2 regions of the Carnobacterium inhibens subsp. inhibens DSM 13024 genome follow, and region 2 is predicted to be linked to the other one. Evidence: a T-box and tRNA genes for the amino acid it is inferred to sense, from the RefSeq annotation. Region 2 holds a T-box; the other holds one or more tRNA genes.

Region 1 (9,549 bases), 2.2 Mb from region 2:
AAACAAAGAATGCTGTATATCTATTCTATTTCTTTCTTTATCGCATTTAGTATTATTTTATTTGTCCATATATTTTAATTTTCTCTTCCCGTATATCCCTTTCAGTACTAGCAAGATTAAGTTTCTAGTACTGTTTTTTCTAATCAATACAAAAAAAGAACAAGAGAATTTTCTCTTGTTCTTTTTTTGTTATTTTATGACCCGTACGGGAATCGAACCCGTGATACCGCCGTGAAAGGGCGGTGTCTTAACCGCTTGACCAACGGGCCAGTTTACTATTTTTAATTAATGGGCCTAAATGGACTCGAACCATCGACCTCACGCTTATCAGGCGTGCGCTCTAACCAGCTGAGCTATAGGCCCATAAAAAAAAAGCGGGTGACGAGAATCGAACTCGCATCAACAGCTTGGAAGGCTGTGGTTTTACCACTAAACTACACCCGCATTACATAAATGGCCTGGGACAGAATCGAACTGCCGACACCTTGAGCTTCAATCAAGTGCTCTACCAACTGAGCTACCAGGCCAACTATTCAATTAAACGGTCTCGACGGGAATCGAACCCGCGATCTTCTGCGTGACAGGCAGACATGTTAACCCCTACACCACGAGACCTTTTTTATTTTTAAACTATCTTTTATAAAAAAGATAAATTGCGGGGACAGGACTTGAACCTGTGACCTTCGGGTTATGAGCCCGACGAGCTGCCAACTGCTCCACCCCGCGATAATATTAATATTAATTTGAAAAAGGAGGATAAGGGATTCGAACCCTTGCGTGCTTTTACACACCTGACGGTTTTCAAGACCGTTCCCTTCAGCCGGACTTGGGTAATCCTCCATAAGACTGATAAGATATTTCAGTATTAAATTAAACATAATTGTTTATGACCCGTACGGGAATCGAACCCGTGATACCGCCGTGAAAGGGCGGTGTCTTAACCGCTTGACCAACGGGCCGAAAAAAACACAAAAAAATAAATTACGGAGAAGGAGGGATTTGAACCCTCGCGCCGCGTTAACGACCTACACCCTTAGCAGGGGCGCCTCTTCAGCCACTTGAGTACTTCCCCAAAAAACCAAAATAGTTAATTATTTAATTTATTCAATGGGCCTAAATGGACTCGAACCATCGACCTCACGCTTATCAGGCGTGCGCTCTAACCAGCTGAGCTATAGGCCCATAAAAAAAGCGGGTGACGAGAATCGAACTCGCATCAACAGCTTGGAAGGCTGTGGTTTTACCACTAAACTACACCCGCAAAAAACGGTCTCGACGGGAATCGAACCCGCGATCTTCTGCGTGACAGGCAGACATGTTAACCCCTACACCACGAGACCTTTTTTACTTTTATACTATCTTTTTTACAAAAGATAAATTGCGGGGACAGGACTTGAACCTGTGACCTTCGGGTTATGAGCCCGACGAGCTGCCAACTGCTCCACCCCGCGATAATATTAATGAATCATTTTAAAAAAAGGAGGATAAGAGATTCGAACTCTTGCGTGCTTTTACACACCTGACGGTTTTCAAGACCGTTCCCTTCAGCCGGACTTGGGTAATCCTCCATAATGATACAAGGTTACTTTAATCTTTACTGATTAATGGACCTTGTAGGACTCGAACCTACGACCGGACGGTTATGAGCCGTCTGCTCTAACCAACTGAGCTAAAGGTCCAAGATCTTTTAAATAATAATAATAATAGCGGCGAAGGGGATCGAACCCCCGACCTCCCGGGTATGAACCGGACGCTCTAGCCAGCTGAGCTACACCGCCATAATAATAAGGTGAATATTTTTAAAAAAGTGGAGCCTAGCGGGATCGAACCGCTGACCTCCTGCGTGCAAGGCAGGCGCTCTCCCAGCTGAGCTAAGGCCCCTAAATTTTAAATCGGGAAGACAGGATTCGAACCTGCGACCCCTTGGTCCCAAACCAAGTGCTCTACCAAGCTGAGCTACTTCCCGTAATGCTGAGTTTTATCTTTTTTACAAAAGAAATGCACCCAAGAGGACTTGAACCTCTAACCCCTTGATTCGTAGTCAAGTACTCTATCCAATTGAGCTATGGGTGCAAATGGTGCCGAGGGCCGGAATCGAACCGGCACGGTGATCACTCACCGCAGGATTTTAAGTCCTGTGCGTCTACCTGTTCCGCCACCCCGGCATTAGAACAGCTTGTCATTCTTACGAATGAGCTCACTAGTTGAACTAGTAAGCGAAAGACGGGATTCGAACCCGCGACCCCCACCTTGGCAAGGTGATGTTCTACCACTGAACTACTTTCGCAACAAAATGCCGGCTAAAGGAGTTGAACCCTCGACCCTCTGATTACAAATCAGATGCTCTACCAACTGAGCTAAGCCGGCTAAAGTGGTACTTCACTAATCATTCAAAAAAAATGGTGCGGGTGAAGGGACTTGAACCCCCACGTCTTTCAACGCTAGATCCTAAATCTAGTGCGTCTGCCAATTCCGCCACACCCGCAAAAGTATGGCATAACTAAACATGTTGAATGATTAGTTATGAGTCATGCAGGATTCGAACCTGCGACCCTCTGATTAAAAGTCAGATGCTCTACCAACTGAGCTAATGACTCATGGTGGAGGTTGACGGGATCGAACCGCCGACCCTCTGCTTGTAAGGCAGATGCTCTCCCAGCTGAGCTAAACCTCCATCTGAGAAAAAATAATTGAATCTGCGTGGCAGCGTCCTACTCTCACAAAGGGAAACCCTTCACTACCATCGGCGCTAAGAAGCTTAACTGCTGTGTTCGGCATGGGAACAGGTGTGACCTTCTTGCCATCGCCACCACACAAATTTCAATCTAGAGAACGTTGTTCTCTCAAAACTGGATAAGTTAAAAGTTTGTTCTTCGTTTAGAAACCGTCGTACACCGTTTATTCTTTGGTTAAGTCCTCGACCGATTAGTATTGGTCCGCTCCATCTATCGCTAGACTTCCACTTCCAACCTATCAACCTGATCATCTCTCAGGGGTCTTACTCACTTACGTGATGGGAAATCTCATCTTGAGGGGGGCTTCACGCTTAGATGCTTTCAGCGTTTATCCCGTCCACACATAGCTACCCAGCAATGCCCTTGGCAGAACAACTGGTACACCAGAGGTGTGTCCATCCCGGTCCTCTCGTACTAAGGACAGCTCCTCTCAAATTTCCTACGCCCGCGACGGATAGGGACCGAACTGTCTCACGACGTTCTGAACCCAGCTCGCGTACCGCTTTAATGGGCGAACAGCCCAACCCTTGGGACCGACTACAGCCCCAGGATGCGATGAGCCGACATCGAGGTGCCAAACCTCCCCGTCGATGTGGACTCTTGGGGGAGATAAGCCTGTTATCCCCAGGGTAGCTTTTATCCGTTGAGCGATGGCCCTTCCATGCGGAACCACCGGATCACTAAGCCCGACTTTCGTCCCTGCTCGACTTGTAGGTCTCGCAGTCAAGCTCCCTTATGCCTTTACACTCTGCGAATGATTTCCAACCATTCTGAGGGAACCTTTGGGCGCCTCCGTTACACTTTAGGAGGCGACCGCCCCAGTCAAACTGCCCGTCAGACACTGTCTCCCAGCCCGATAAGGGCTGTGGGTTAGAGTGGTCATACAGCAAGGGTAGTATCCCACCAACGCCTCCACCAAGACTGGCGTCCTGGCTTCAATGGCTCCTACCTATCCTGTACAAGCTGTACAAACACTCAATATCAAACTGCAGTAAAGCTCCATGGGGTCTTTCCGTCCTGTCGCGGGTAACCTGCATCTTCACAGGTACTATAATTTCACCGAGTCTCTCGTTGAGACAGTGCCCAGATCGTTACGCCTTTCGTGCGGGTCGGAACTTACCCGACAAGGAATTTCGCTACCTTAGGACCGTTATAGTTACGGCCGCCGTTTACTGGGGCTTCAATTCTGAGCTTCGCCCGAGAGCTAACCCATCCTCTTAACCTTCCAGCACCGGGCAGGCGTCAGCCCCTATACGTCATCTTACGATTTTGCAGAGACCTGTGTTTTTGATAAACAGTCGCCTGGGCCTATTCACTGCGGCTGACCAATTGGTCAGCACCCCTTCTCCCGAAGTTACGGGGTCATTTTGCCGAGTTCCTTAACGAGAGTTCTCTCGCACACCTTAGGATTCTCTCCTCGACTACCTGTGTCGGTTTGCGGTACGGGCAGTTTGTTTCTAACTAGAAGCTTTTCTTGACAGTGTGACATCGGGAACTTCGGTACTTAATTTCCCTCCCCATCACAACTTGTTCTTAAAGAAGCAAGCATTTGACTCACTTCAAAACTTGTTGCTTGGACGCGCATATCCAACAGCGCGTATTCCTTAGCCTACTGTGTCCCTCCATTGTTCAAACAAAACAAACTGGTACAGGAATCTCAACCTGTTGTCCATCGTCTACGCCATTCGGCCTCGACTTAGGTCCCGACTAACCCTGGGAGGACGAGCCTTCCCCAGGAAACCTTAGTCATTCGGTGGACGGGATTCTCACCCGTCTTTCGCTACTCATACCGGCATTCTCACTTCTAAGCGCTCCACTAGTCCTCGCGATCTAGCTTCAACGCCCTTAGAACGCTCTCCTACCATAGAACCAATGGTTCTATCCACAGCTTCGGTGTTATGTTTAGCCCCGGTAAATTTTCGGCGCAGGGTCACTCGACTAGTGAGCTATTACGCACTCTTTAAATGATGGCTGCTTCTGAGCCAACATCCTAGTTGTCTAAGCAACTCCACATCCTTTTCCACTTAACATAAACTTTGGGACCTTAGCTGGTGGTCTGGGCTGTTTCCCTTTCGACTACGGATCTTATCACTCGCAGTCTGACTCCCGGATATAAATCAATGGCATTCGGAGTTTATCTGAATTCGGTAACCCGAGAAGGGCCCCTAGTCCAAACAGTTGCTCTACCTCCATGATTCTAATTCCGAGGCTAGCCCTAAAGCTATTTCGGAGAGAACCAGCTATCTCCAAGTTCGATTGGAATTTCTCCGCTACCCACACCTCATCCCCGCATTTTTCAACATACGTGGGTTCGGTCCTCCAGTGCGTATTACCGCACCTTCAACCTGGACATGGGTAGATCACTTGGTTTCGGGTCTACGACCACATACTCATTCGCCCTATTCAGACTCGCTTTCGCTACGGCTCCGTCTCATCAACTTAACCTCGCATGGGATCGTAACTCGCCGGTTCATTCTACAAAAGGCACGCTATCACCCATTAACGGGCTTTAACTATTTGTAGGCACACGGTTTCAGGGGCTATTTCACTCCTCTTCCGAGGTTCTTTTCACCTTTCCCTCACGGTACTGGTTCACTATCGGTCACTAGGGAGTATTTAGCCTTGGGAGATGGTCCTCCCGGATTCCGACGGAATTTCTCGTGTTCCGCCGTACTCAGGATACTGATCAGAGTGGATGTGGTTTCGGATACAGGGCTTTTACCTTCTTCGGCAGACCTTTCCAGGTCGCTTCTCCTACCAAATCCATTTATGACTCTATGTGTTCAGTCCTACAACCCCAGAAAGCAAGCTTTCTGGTTTGGGCTATTCCCGTTTCGCTCGCCGCTACTCAGGGAATCGATTTTTCTTTCTCTTCCTGCAGGTACTTAGATGTTTCAGTTCTCTGCGTCTACCTCTACTAACCTATGTATTCAGTTAGCAGTAACATCCTATCAAAGATGCTGGGTTCCCCCATTCGGAAATCTTTGGATCAAAGCTTACTTACAGCTCCCCAAAGCATATCGGCGTTAGTCCCGTCCTTCATCGGCTCCTAGTGCCAAGGCATTCACCGTGCGCCCTTATTAACTTAACCTATGGTTAATCGTTAATGTTCAATACTCATCTTACGATGAGAACCTTAAAAAACTCATTTTTAAAACTTTTCGGTGTGTTTCTGGTTTCTTACTTGAATTACAATTTTTTAACTTTATCCAGTTTTCAAAGAACAACATCTATCTATTGAGAAGATTAGACCTCTCAAAACTAAACAAAGTAAGTACGAATGTGTGGGTTTCCGTTATATTCCTTAGAAAGGAGGTGATCCAGCCGCACCTTCCGATACGGCTACCTTGTTACGACTTCACCCCAATTATCTGTCCCACCTTAGGCGGCTGGCTCCCAAAAGGGTTACCTCACCGACTTCGGGTGTTACAAACTCTCGTGGTGTGACGGGCGGTGTGTACAAGACCCGGGAACGTATTCACCGCGGCGTGCTGATCCGCGATTACTAGCGATTCCGGCTTCATGCAGGCGAGTTGCAGCCTGCAATCCGAACTGAGAATGGCTTTAAGAGATTAGCTTGGCCTCGCGACCTTGCGACTCGTTGTACCATCCATTGTAGCACGTGTGTAGCCCAGGTCATAAGGGGCATGATGATTTGACGTCATCCCCACCTTCCTCCGGTTTATCACCGGCAGTCTCACTAGAGTGCCCAACTGAATGCTGGCAACTAATAATAGGGGTTGCGCTCGTTGCGGGACTTAACCCAACATCTCACGACACGAGCTGACGACAACCATGCACCACCTGTCACTTTGTCCCCGAAGGGAAAGCTCTATCTCTAGAGTGGTCAAAGGATGTCAAGACCTGGTAAGGTTCTTCGCGTTGCTTCGAATTAAACCACATGCTCCACCGCTTGTGCGGGTCCCCGTCAATTCCTTTGAGTTTCAACCTTGCGGTCGTACTCCCCAGGCGGAGTGCTTAATGCGTTAGCTGCAGCACTGAAGGGCGGAAACCCTCCAACACTTAGCACTCATCGTTTACGGCGTGGACTACCAGGGTATCTAATCCTGTTTGCTCCCCACGCTTTCGAGCCTCAGCGTCAGTTACAGACCAGAGAGTCGCCTTCGCCACTGGTGTTCCTCCACATATCTACGCATTTCACCGCTACACGTGGAATTCCACTCTCCTCTTCTGCACTCAAGTTCTCCAGTTTCCAATGACCCTCCCCGGTTGAGCCGGGGGCTTTCACATCAGACTTAAAGAACCGCCTGCGCTCGCTTTACGCCCAATAAATCCGGACAACGCTTGCCACCTACGTATTACCGCGGCTGCTGGCACGTAGTTAGCCGTGGCTTTCTGGTTAGATACCGTCAGGGGATGAGCAGTTACTCTCATCCTTGTTCTTCTCTAACAACAGAGTTTTACGATCCGAAAACCTTCTTCACTCACGCGGCATTGCTCCGTCAGACTTTCGTCCATTGCGGAAGATTCCCTACTGCTGCCTCCCGTAGGAGTCTGGGCCGTGTCTCAGTCCCAGTGTGGCCGATCACCCTCTCAGGTCGGCTACGTATCATCGCCTTGGTGAGCCATTACCTCACCAACTAGCTAATACGCCGCGGGTCCATCCATAAGCGGTAGCCGAAGCCACCTTTTTTCCATCTGTCAGGAGACAATTGGAAATATGCGGTATTAGCATCCGTTTCCGGATGTTATCCCCCTCTTATGGGCAGGTTACCCACGTGTTACTCACCCGTCCGCCACTCTTTTGTCTCGGTGGGTGCAAGCACCCGGTGAAACAAAAGCGTTCGACTTGCATGTATTAGGCATGCCGCCAGCGTTCGTCCTGAGCCAGGATCAAACTCTCATATAAAATGATGCTTGAAGCTCATTATTGATTGCTAGCGAATAATTATTCACTATATTTGTTACTGTTGACTCAGCACTGCTGAGTCACCCTCACATTTGGTTCGTCTTACTTTGTTTAGTTTTCAAAGGTCTAAAGCTTGTTGTTTTGTTTCTGACAACTTCTAAATTATAGCAGTTGTTTTTCAACTTGTCAACAACTTTTTAAATAAATATTTTTTTATTTGAATATTTATCCATTTGCCAGCTCAGTTATTTCATGAGGACTTTAGTAGAATAACATATTTCTTTACATTCTGTCAACATTATTTTTATAATAACATTTTCGAACTACTAGGTCTATCACGTATCTCTCTTAGCGACATCAATTACTATAACAAGTTTTTTAAGACTGGTCAATAAAAAGATTTCCTTTTTTTTACTTTTTTTCAAAAAACGTATATTTTATCATTTTATTGCATTTTAATTTGCCTTACATAAATCAAAGGTATACAAAATTAAGTATATTTTAAAAAATGGCTTTAGGATTGTTCGCTTTTTCCGAAAATCATTTTATTACATATTGATACAAATTAAAGTCATTTATTTGTTCTCCTGCATTAACATCTTTTACACAATCAATAAAATCAAATTTTTCTTGTTGATACATTTGATTTAAAAATCTATTTTCAGCAATGCAATCTAACCGAAGTGCTTTTTTTCGTTCTTGTTTCGCATATTCTTTTGCTGCATTGATCATCAAATGCGGAATACCCATTCCTGATTTATTTCTTTTTATATTTAATCGATGAAGGTAATAAAAATCATTACTTGAATCTGCTCCCCATAACGTAACATCCCACTTACTTTGGCAATCCCATAAAATGAACATCCCTGCTAGTTCATTATCAACTGTTCCATAGAAGACCTCTCCTCTTAAAATTGCACTTGCTGTATCGTGGTTATCTTTGCCATCTAATATTCCGTTCCATTGTAAAGAACCTTTAGCTTTTAACCATAATGCCGTTTCTTTAAGTAGCCCTTCAATCATTTCGAAATCTTCAGGCTTTGCTTGATGTAATATAAAATTTTTGTTCATATTATTCTCCTTTCTTCTATATAAGAGTAAATCACAACTATTTTTTGATTATTAGAATACTTTACTATAGACAAACTCTACTATTCAACATCTTTTTCACTTTTTCTATTTATATGTTGGCTTATTTAACAAAAAAAATAACTAGGCAAAACTATATGCCTGCTCAAATAAACTATTAAAAAAATGTTCGATGTGTCTTTTACAAATAATACTTGCTTTCTTAATAAGTCAGCTAATAAATAGCATAACGCTAAAAGTACACCCAAATATAAGAAGCTTAAAAAAAACTCCTAAACCACTGATCAGAATAAAAGAACTCGCGAGAGATTTAAAAATTAGATTAAGTGCAGGAAAGTTTAACCTGGTTTGGATCATAATTTTTATAGACAGTTCAATAAGCTTACAATAATCCGAATAAAATAGCAGCTAACTTTTATAATTAATCCGACTTCAATTTCTACTTTTCTTTATATTCTATACTAACTTAAAGAAATCATTTATTCTAACCCATTTAACTAGCTTCACTAAATTAATTTCCCTAGTTAATATTACGTACAAAAAAAGCTTTAATATCTTTCTTCTATATTAACGATAGAAAAAGATACTAAAGCTTTTAACTGGTAACTATTTTTTATATGATGCTAGATTACAGACGTGCATTTAATTCTTTACCTAATTCTTCAAAGCCAGGTTTTCCTAATAAAGCAAACATATTTTTCTTGTATGCTTCAACACCTGGTTGGTCAAATGGATTAACACCATTTAAGTAACCAGATAAACCGATTGCGATTTCAAAGAAGTACATCATGTAGCCTAAAGTATAAGCATCTTGTTGAGGAATCGTTACAATTAGATTAGGTACATCTCCATCAG
Region 2 (9,549 bases):
AAATCCTTCAACTTTTGTAAATACTTCTTTTCTTACTGTGCGTGATAGCCCTGCTGCTACTTTTGAAACAAAAAACACTGTTACAAAAGATGCTAGTAAACTACCTAAAGCACATAACATCATAAATCCACCATTTTTGAATATATCTTCCATTTTTGATCCTGGAATTTGAATAAGCTCAGTAATTTTAGACATGCATTCGGGTAATTCCAAATCTAAATAAACTTGAGCAACGATAAAGATGACACTACATAAAATCATTAGCCATTCTTTTCGTTTTAAATACTTTAGTATTTTCAGCATAGTCGTTCTCCTTCATATCTTTAAATAATCATTTATCTTCAGTTTCAGCTTTAACTTGAGCTTCAGACATATTTTGTTGCATTTTTTGGATAATTTCAAAAAACTGATCCATCTCTTCTTCAGTTAAACCATTTGTTAACAATTTTTCGATCCTTTGTATTTCACTGTTTACTTCTTCAACCATACTTTTCCCTGTTTCTGATAGCTGTAATTTTTTGACTCGTGCATCTTTTTCACTAGAAATGCGTTCAATAAATCCTTTTTCTTCCATACTTTTCAGCATTGTTGAAGTAGTTGAGCGTCGCATTGAAAATTTTGTTTCAATATCTTTTTGAAAAACATCTTTCTCTTTATGACTACCTAAAAAAGCAATGATCATCCCTTGTACCTTAGTACATTGTTCATTGCCTATTGGCTTACTCGACTCTATTCTGCGATGGATGAAATTCATTAACTTCCGCATTTCCATTCCTATTTCCCTTTTTTTACTATTATCATTAGTAAAAATCTATCTCACCTCTATCTTCTATTGACTCAATAACAGCGACCCAAAATTGTTAGCACGCTAACAATAATAAATGTATTCAAATATAATGTCAATAACTTTGTGCAATTTCTGAAAATGATTACCCTTTCAACACTTTATCTTATAAAAAAAAGCACCAACAGATTAAAAATCTGTTGGTGCTTTAATATACTCTCTATTATTTAAAAACAATTTTTTTATCGTTTACACTTATAACAAAGAATTATCATTAGCTGACTTATAGTTTTACAACGTTTGCAGCTTGAGCTCCACGGTTTCCTTCAACAATGTCAAATTCAACTGCTTGGCCTTCTTCTAATGATTTAAAGCCGTCGCCTGTAATTGCACTGAAATGTACAAATATATCGTCTCCGCCTTCAACTTCAATAAATCCAAAACCTTTTTCACTATTAAACCATTTAACTGTACCTTTTTCCATAATTCCTGTACCTCCGCTAATTCATTTTGCAATTGATTCTTTTTTGACTACTTATTTTCTTAAAGTAATAAAATCGATTACAAAATTATTATAACTCAGGGTTTTTCTTTTTGCAAGGGTTTACTTTGCTTTAACAGAGACATTTTCAGAAATGAATCACTTTATATTAATATCGGAAATATGCTTTATAAAATCATGGTAATTTTTATTTTCATCTAACCTTATTTGTTTATTGTTGGCTAGCTGATGATTTAAAATATCTTTTAGTGAAATAGAAATCTTGCTAAGATACGTTGCATTGCCAATTAGATCCATCCAATAAGTTCCATCCTCTTTTTGATGAACGATTGTTTGAACCATGCCACCCGGATTAGTCACTTGAACTTTTTCTTCTAATTTACCGCTTTTTAATAATACATACATTAAACTGCTGGCTGCCATTGCTGTACCACAAGCATTTGTAAAACCTACTCCTCTTTCAAATGTACGAACAAATATTTTTTGATTGCCTAGTTCTTCGACGAAACTAACATTCACTCCATCAGGAAAATAAGGATTTGCTCCATTTAAATAAGTTGCTAGTTCTTTAAGCTGTGAGCTTTCCATTGTTTTATGATCGACAAAACTAATTAAATGAGGGTTTGGTACTGCTACGGCAGAAAAACGCAGCCCAGGTGCTAATTCAGGCAGTTCTTGATCAATAAAAGTTTCATCTGCCCAATTAAAAGGCAATGCATCTACATTAAAAGATACCGGGGAAATCTCTACTTGAAAAGTTTGAATATCTTTTCCTAAGTCTTCTGCTTTTTTTACATGGAGATCTGCATGCATCGTCTCAACCACCAACTCATCTTGGTTGTGTTTTTCAGAAAGATAACGAGCAACAGTTCTTAATCCATTGCCGCACATGCTGGCTTCGCTGCCGTCATAATTGATAACTCTCATGCTTTCGCCAGTTGCTTTATGCTTTGCAGCCCCGACTAAAAGAACACCATCTGCTCCATTTAAAAGTCCTTCATTGCGATCTGTAATAATTTTAGTTAAAGAAACCAGCTCATCTTCGCTCAATGTTCTTTCTAATACTGTTTCATCTAAAATAAAAAATTCGTTTTCTGATCCATGTACCTTGATCAACTCTAATTCCATTTAACTGTACCTCCTGCTTTTTTCTTATTTTACCCATCCTCATTTTAAAATACAATAAAAAATGTGTATTCAAGGACAATCTCTTGAATACACATTTTTCATATAAATTTTATTCAGCTTCTGGAACTAATGCTTCTGGAAAATGTTCTTCAACGATTGCTGCACAACGAGCACAAAGTGTAGGAGCATTTGGATTAGAACCCACATCTTCTTTAATTGCACGACATCTTTCACAAGTTTCGCCGTGGGCATGTTCTACAACTACTGCGACAGATTCAGAACGGGTAGCATAACTTGGTGCTTTATCAATCGATTCTGCTATTTCTAAATCTGAAACAATCAATAATTGAGCTAAATTACTATTCAATGAAACAAATAGATCTTTTGTTTGTTCTGTAGGATAAAGGGTCACTTTTGCTTCAAAAGATTTCCCTATGATTTTTTCATTACGTGCTTCTTCAAGTGCTTTTTGAACCACATCACGAACATCCATAAATGCATTCCACATATCCATTAATTCAGCTTCATTCTCATAGCTGTCAATAGCAGGCACATCAGCTAATTGAACAAACTCTTCTGATTCACTTAAAAATGACCAAATTTCTTCAGCTGTATGAGGTAAGATTGGTGTTAATAATTTTGTTAATTTTACCAATACTTCATAGAAGACAGTTTGCATTGCACGACGTTCGTAAGCATCTTCAGCTTCGATATAAACCACATCTTTAGCAAAGTCCAAGTAGAACTGAGATAAATCAACTGTACAGAAGTTATTGATTAATTGATAGATAGAAGAAAATTCATATCTTTCATAATGTCCTTCTACTTTTTCAACCAATTGATTTAAACGAATCATCATATATTTATCTACTGAACGCAAATCTTCAAAAACAACACTATTTTCTGAAGGTGTGTAATCAGCTGTATTTGCTAATAAGAAACGCATTGTATTACGAATCTTACGGTACACTTCAGATACTTGTTTCAAAATTTCATCACTGACACGCACGTCTGCTTGAGTATCTACACTAGAGACCCACAAGCGAATAATGTCAGCTCCCATTTGTTTGATAACTTTGCTTGGTGCAATCGTATTGCCAATAGATTTACTCATTTTACGGCCGTCACCATCTAAAACCATTCCTTGAGAGAGAACTGTTTTATAAGGAGCTTCTCCATTGATGGCAACACTGGTTGTAATGCTTGAATTGAACCATCCACGGTATTGATCTGATCCTTCAAGATACATATCTGCTGGGAAAGTTAAATTCTCTCTTGCTCTTAAGACAGCTTCATGGGATGATCCAGAGTCAAACCAAACATCCATAATGTCTGTTTCTTTTGTGAAAATATTGTTTGGACTTGAAGGATGAGTGAAACCTTCTGGCAATAAGTCTTTTGCTTCACGTTCAAACCAAACATTTGAACCAAATTCTCCAAATAAAGAAGCTACATGTTCAATCGTTTCAGGCGTAATGATGGCTTCGCCATTTTCACCATAAAAAATTGGTAACGGTACTCCCCAAGCACGTTGACGCGAAATAACCCAATCTCCACGATCACGAACCATGTTATACAAGCGTTGCATACCCCATTTTTGAACCCATTCGACCCCTTCAACAGCTTCTAAGATGTCTCCACGAAACTTATCAATAGAAGCAAACCATTGCGGTGTAGCACGGAAAATAACCGGTTTCTTAGTTCTCCAGTCATGCGGGTAACTATGAGTAAAGAAGTTTAATTTTAATAATGCCCCTTCTTTTTTCAACCACTCTGTGATTACTTTATTACCATCATCGTAGAAAATACCTTCTAATCCTGGTGCTTCATCTGTAAAGCATCCTTTATTATCAACTGGAGACAATACACTTAATTTATATTTTTGTCCAACGATAAAGTCATCGTCCCCATGTCCTGGAGCTGTGTGAACAAGTCCTGTACCAGCTTCAAGCGTCACATGATCTCCAAGGATCACTAAAGAAGTACGATCATACATTGGGTGTTGAGCTGTCATATATTCCAATTCTTTTCCTTTTAATTCTTGAATCGTCTCAACTTGATTCCAACCAATTTCTTGTGTCACTGTTTCAATCAAATCTTTTGCTACAACATATTTCTTCCCGTCAGCTACAACAACTGAATAATCGTATTCAGGATGAACAGTAATGGCAAGATTTGATGGAATAGTCCATGGAGTCGTTGTCCAAATCACAAAAGAAGTGTCTTCATCAATTAGACCTTTGCCGTCAACTACCTTAAATGCTACATAGATACTAGCTGATTTAACATCTTTATATTCGATTTCGGCTTCTGCAAGAGCAGATTCACTAGATGGTGACCAATAAATGGGTTTCAAACCTTTATAGATATAACCTTTTTCAGCCATTTTTCCAAATACTCGAATTTGTGCTTCTTCATATTCTTTAGTAAGTGTTACGTATGGATGATCCCACTCGCCAGCAACCCCTAAGCGTTTAAAATCTTCTTTTTGTTTATTCACTTGTTCCCATGCATATTCTTCACATAGTTTACGGAATTCAAAAATACTCATTTCTTTACGTTTTACACCTTTATTTGTTAATGCTTGTTCAATTGGCAGACCATGAGTATCCCAACCAGGAACGTAAGGAGAGCGGAATCCAGACATTGATTTATAACGAACTATAATGTCCTTGCTGATTTTATTTAACGCATGTCCGATATGAATGTTCCCGTTTGCATAAGGTGGGCCATCATGTAAGACGAATGTTGGTTTGCCTTCGTTTATTTTTTGACGTTGTCCATAAATATCTAATTCTTCCCAGTTTTTTTGCCATTCTAACTCGCGTACTGGTAAATTTCCACGCATTGGGAATTTTGTTTTGCCTAATTGTAATGTTTCTTTCATTTTCATCAAAGATCTACCCCTTATTCTTTATAATTTATATCTGTCCTAAAAAAATATCAAGCTCATCATACAGCTGAGATGGGCCAATTGCAACTTTTCTTCATTCCACAAAAAAAAGACTCCTTCCCCAGAGGGACGAAATCTTCGTGGTACCACCCAAATTCAGAAGAAAAAATAAGTTTTTCTTCTCTTAAGTAATTGTGTAACGCCAATTAAACGGTCAACTTTACTTTAATTCAAATTGACACTCATGGAGGATCTTACAAATAGAAGGGACTGTTAGGCTTTCACTATTCGCTAACTCGCTTAGTTTAGTATTCTATCGTTTTTCTGTTCCATTCTCTGCTTTAGTTTTATTTATTTAGGTAATTCAATTGCTGGCAATGTTCCTTCAATTGAAGTTTCTTGTGCATCGTTATTGTCTTCTGTTCCATCAGTGCTAACTACTTTTACCACTTCAGATGACTCATCATTTACTTCATTACTTGGTTCAGTATCCGTAGCTGTTGATTGAGTTTCAGCCTGATTCACACTAGATAATATTTCTTTCAAGGTAGGAATATTAAGGGTCTCTTCTTCAGTAGGTCTTAATAGATCATCCCATTCAGAATTTTTGACCATTTCTAATTGTGATTCTATCATAATTTGTAATCGTTGTTTAAAGACTCGGCTTTGTTTTTTCAATTCATCTGTTTCAGATGTGATTTTTCTAGCTTTCGAAACAGCTTCATCTAATAAACGATCCGCATTTTTTTCTGCTTCAAGACGAATAATGTTCGCTTCCTTAGCTGCATTTTCTTTCAATCTATCCGCTGCATCTTGTGCGACGATAATTGATTTGTTTAAGGCATCTTGCAAATTATTGAAGTGTCCTACTTTTTCTTCAGAAAATTGCAAACTTTTTTCTAACTCACGTTTTTCTTTTAAAACCATTTCGTAGTCCTTAATGATTTGATCTAAATAATCGTTTACTTGATCTTGATCGTAGCCTCGCATCTTGACAGGGAACTCTTTGTTATGTATATCTAAGGGAGTCAACACCATATAAGACACCTCCATTTTTTTAATTTAACGTGCTTTACTACTAAATTATCATAAACTCTATTACAAGTAAATGAGTTCATCCTTATTTATGCAAAACGCCTAATTGAAGACGCCATTTATCTTTTTTAGTTTTACCTTCAATTTCTTGTACCTGTAATCGTCCATACCCGCGAACTGAAACAATATCTAATAAACCAATCTCAAAATCGGGACGACTTAATTCTACCCAATTTAATTTTACTTTACCAGATTCAATCATTTGTTTTGCTCGTTGTCGAGAAATCTTAAACACACTAGAAACGACCGTATCCAAACGCATGGATGATACTGTTTCACTTTCAATAGTCCAATTATCTATCGGTATTAAAATATCCGTGTATTTTTTTTCTTCCATTCGGACCGAAACCTTACCAATACTGATAACTTGTTGTTCTACATAATTAATAGTAGTTTTTTCAACAAATACTTGCCAACGTACCCCATCTGAAACAATATCACCAAAGTAATCTCTTTTTAGTCCCGTTGAAAGTAAGGTACCTAATACTTTGCCATGTGATAACGTTGCAAATTTTGTAGGATACCGTATTTCAGAAATACTAATTTCGAAATCATCTTGTGTTGGTGTGAAATATGCAGGACAGATAAAAGCTCTTACTCTCTCTGCCGCTTCATATCCACCAAAAGAATGAATTGTAATCTCATTATTTTTTCCAACTATTGTCTTAACGATATGCAATTGACGAGGATCTAAAAAATTTGTTAAATAAGGAGTATACTGATCTTCTACGCTTCTTATCCAACCAATGACTGTATCAATAAAGGGTTGCTCTTCTTTTCTAAAATGTTGATAAACATTTTCAATCATAAGAAAAACACCTCCTTCATTTAATATAGAACATTCAAAATTAGTCTAAAGAGGGAAAATAATCCACCTTTAGCTAGATTTAAAACCACCAGTGCAACGATTCCTGAAATACTGAACATTCCAATTGGTGGAATATACCTTCTAAAAAAGCCTAAATAAGGTTCACATATCGTTCCTAATAAACGGCCAAATTTTGATTGATAAGCTCCAGGTAACCAAGACATTAAGATATAAACAACAATGAGGGTAGAATAAATATCTATTGCTTTTACAAGCACAACATAAAGTAATGAAATAAAATCAACCACTATTCTTTTTCCTCTTTTCTTTAATAAAAATCTTTTTCTTGCGTAATATCCGATAGCATTCCATCGATTTCAACATTCTTAGGTGTACAAAGGAAAATTTCGTCTCCGATACGTTGAATGTCTCCATTAATGGCATAAATCGTACCTGTCAAAAAGTCAACGATTCTTTTAGCTTGGTCTTCTTCAATACGAGTGAAATTTAATACAACAGATTGATTAGCAAGCAATAAGTCAGCAATTTCTTGAACTTCAGAATACACTCTTGGTTCAAAAACAACAATTTTTGATTGATGTGAAATATCCGGATTTTTCATTGAAATAACTTTATTTGTTGCTGCTGGTTCACGTCGAGTATTAAATGCTTTTTGATTCTTTACTTCTTGCTTTAATTCATTTTTCTTTGCTCTATTTACTACTTTTTCTTGCTGATGATCAGCTACTGGTTCTAACTCGAATTCTTCCTCGTCGTTTAAGCCAAAAAACTGAGAAAAATTAGTTAACATACCCATTCAAAGTCCTCCTTTTAAATCAATTCCAATTTTATCGAAATCGATTATTAGTCAAAAAAAGACGTTCCAATTCGAACAAAAGTTGCTCCTTCTTCAACAGCAATTGTGTAATCTTTACTCATTCCCATACTAAGTTCAGTACAGGGTGCATACGAAAGATTCTTTTTTTTAATCATTTCCTGTAATTCTCTTAATTGAATAAAAGCTGATCGGATAATTGTCTCACTAGCATCCAACGGTGCCATAGTCATTAAGCCGACTACTTTTATCTTAGTATACTGTGAAAGGCTGACAATAAATTCAGTCAATTCATCTGGGCTTAACCCACTTTTAGAATCTTCGCCCGTCACATTTACTTGAACAAAACAAAAAATTGTCTTTTGAGCTCTTTTTTCAATTTCTTTTGCTAACGACAAACGATCAAGAGCATGAAAGTAATCAATAGAATTGATTACTTTTTTTACTTTTCTGGTCTGAAGGTTCCCAATATAATGCCAAATCAGACAGTCATCGTCGATTTCTTCTTGCTTCAATGCTAAGCCCTCAGGACGGTTTTCTGCAAGATGAATATACCCTTCTTCAATTACAGCTCTTGTTTGTTTACTGGAGACGCTCTTAGTTACTGCTATAACTTGTACACTAGAACGTTCGCGACCAACTCTTTTTAATGATAAACCTAACTTGCGTTCGATTTCACCACAATTTTTTTTAACAGAATTCATTTTTATTTACGGCGTCTTCTAAAGAATGGTGGAGTATCAAGATTATCTTCTTCAGAGTGATTATCTTGTTCTTGCTTTTCTTCACGTTTAAAAATATCAAATTCTGGTTTTTCATTTTGCTGAGTTAGGTCATCTGATGGAGCTTTGGCTCTTTGCTCACGCAAACTAGGTTCACGGCGAATGTCCCAGTCGCCAAATGGATCTTTTGTTTGGTCAGATTGTGTAGCTGATGTTTCAGGCACAATTCTTTGTGTAGAAGCATTTCTGTTTCTATCACTTGTTTGTGGTTTTACTTCTTTTGCTTTAGTTGTATCGATCCCAGTCGCAATAACGGTTACGATAACATCATCACCTAAGTTTTCATTAATAGAAGTACCAAAAATAATATTTACTTCTGTCGTAGAGGCTGCTGAAACGATATCTGAAGCATCTTGAGCTTCGAATAATGTTAAATCAGATCCCCCAGTGATATTTAACAATACAGATTCTGCTCCATCGATTGAAACTTCTAATAAAGGAGAAGAAATAGCTTTTTTAGTCGCTTCAACTGTACGATTTTCACCACTAGCCATACCGATTCCCATCAATGCTGAACCTTGGTTTTCCATAACCGTTTTTACATCGGCAAAATCTAAGTTTACATATCCAGGTGCAGTAATTAAATCTGAAATTCCTTGTACACCTTGTCGTAAAACATTATCCGCTTCATGGAAAGCCTCAAGCATCGGCGTTTTCTTGTCAACGATTTCTAATAAGCGATTATTAGAAATAATCACTAGAGTGTCTACGTGTTCTTTCAT

The links. A T-box is a leader RNA that pairs with one kind of tRNA and senses whether it is charged. The one in region 2 lies ahead of ileS (isoleucine--tRNA ligase), so its partner is inferred to be a tRNA-Ile.
Region 1: it has a tRNA-Ile gene. The T-box ahead of ileS (isoleucine--tRNA ligase) is inferred to sense a tRNA for this amino acid. The anticodon was not compared.

The regions. Positions count from the first base shown of each region.
Region 1 is NZ_JQIV01000006.1:2,253,914-2,263,462, reverse strand. Features, by position in the region: gene BR65_RS11990 (UbiA prenyltransferase family protein) at 1-78, shown strand, start outside; tRNA gene BR65_RS11985 (tRNA-Glu) at 198-269, opposite strand; tRNA gene BR65_RS11980 (tRNA-Ile) at 290-363, opposite strand; tRNA gene BR65_RS11975 (tRNA-Gly) at 374-444, opposite strand; tRNA gene BR65_RS11970 (tRNA-Phe) at 455-527, opposite strand; tRNA gene BR65_RS11965 (tRNA-Asp) at 543-615, opposite strand; tRNA gene BR65_RS11960 (tRNA-Met) at 654-726, opposite strand; tRNA gene BR65_RS11955 (tRNA-Ser) at 751-840, opposite strand; tRNA gene BR65_RS11950 (tRNA-Glu) at 888-959, opposite strand; tRNA gene BR65_RS11945 (tRNA-Ser) at 985-1,072, opposite strand; tRNA gene BR65_RS11940 (tRNA-Ile) at 1,109-1,182, opposite strand; tRNA gene BR65_RS11935 (tRNA-Gly) at 1,191-1,261, opposite strand; tRNA gene BR65_RS11930 (tRNA-Asp) at 1,268-1,340, opposite strand; tRNA gene BR65_RS11925 (tRNA-Met) at 1,379-1,451, opposite strand; tRNA gene BR65_RS11920 (tRNA-Ser) at 1,479-1,568, opposite strand; tRNA gene BR65_RS11915 (tRNA-Ile) at 1,606-1,679, opposite strand; tRNA gene BR65_RS11910 (tRNA-Met) at 1,705-1,778, opposite strand; tRNA gene BR65_RS11905 (tRNA-Ala) at 1,809-1,881, opposite strand; tRNA gene BR65_RS11900 (tRNA-Pro) at 1,893-1,966, opposite strand; tRNA gene BR65_RS11895 (tRNA-Arg) at 2,000-2,073, opposite strand; tRNA gene BR65_RS11890 (tRNA-Leu) at 2,077-2,165, opposite strand; tRNA gene BR65_RS11885 (tRNA-Gly) at 2,216-2,287, opposite strand; tRNA gene BR65_RS11880 (tRNA-Thr) at 2,295-2,367, opposite strand; tRNA gene BR65_RS11875 (tRNA-Leu) at 2,401-2,485, opposite strand; tRNA gene BR65_RS11870 (tRNA-Lys) at 2,525-2,597, opposite strand; tRNA gene BR65_RS11865 (tRNA-Val) at 2,599-2,674, opposite strand; rRNA gene rrf (5S ribosomal RNA) at 2,699-2,814, opposite strand; rRNA gene BR65_RS11855 (23S ribosomal RNA) at 2,906-5,826, opposite strand; rRNA gene BR65_RS11850 (16S ribosomal RNA) at 6,044-7,605, opposite strand; gene BR65_RS11845 (GNAT family N-acetyltransferase) at 8,146-8,676, opposite strand; gene BR65_RS11840 (glucose-6-phosphate isomerase) at 9,323-9,549, opposite strand, start outside.
Region 2 is NZ_JQIV01000006.1:46,208-55,756, reverse strand. Features, by position in the region: gene BR65_RS01460 (ABC transporter ATP-binding protein) at 1-303, opposite strand, end outside; gene BR65_RS01455 (MarR family winged helix-turn-helix transcriptional regulator) at 332-772, opposite strand; gene cspD (cold-shock protein CspD) at 1,068-1,268, opposite strand; gene dapF (diaminopimelate epimerase) at 1,425-2,414, opposite strand; gene ileS (isoleucine--tRNA ligase) at 2,524-5,307, opposite strand; T-box leader at 5,430-5,653, opposite strand; gene BR65_RS01435 (DivIVA domain-containing protein) at 5,659-6,345, opposite strand; gene BR65_RS01430 (YlmH family RNA-binding protein) at 6,428-7,210, opposite strand; gene BR65_RS01425 (YggT family protein) at 7,231-7,518, opposite strand; gene BR65_RS01420 (cell division protein SepF) at 7,539-8,027, opposite strand; gene BR65_RS01415 (YggS family pyridoxal phosphate-dependent enzyme) at 8,075-8,749, opposite strand; gene ftsZ (cell division protein FtsZ) at 8,752-9,549, opposite strand, start outside.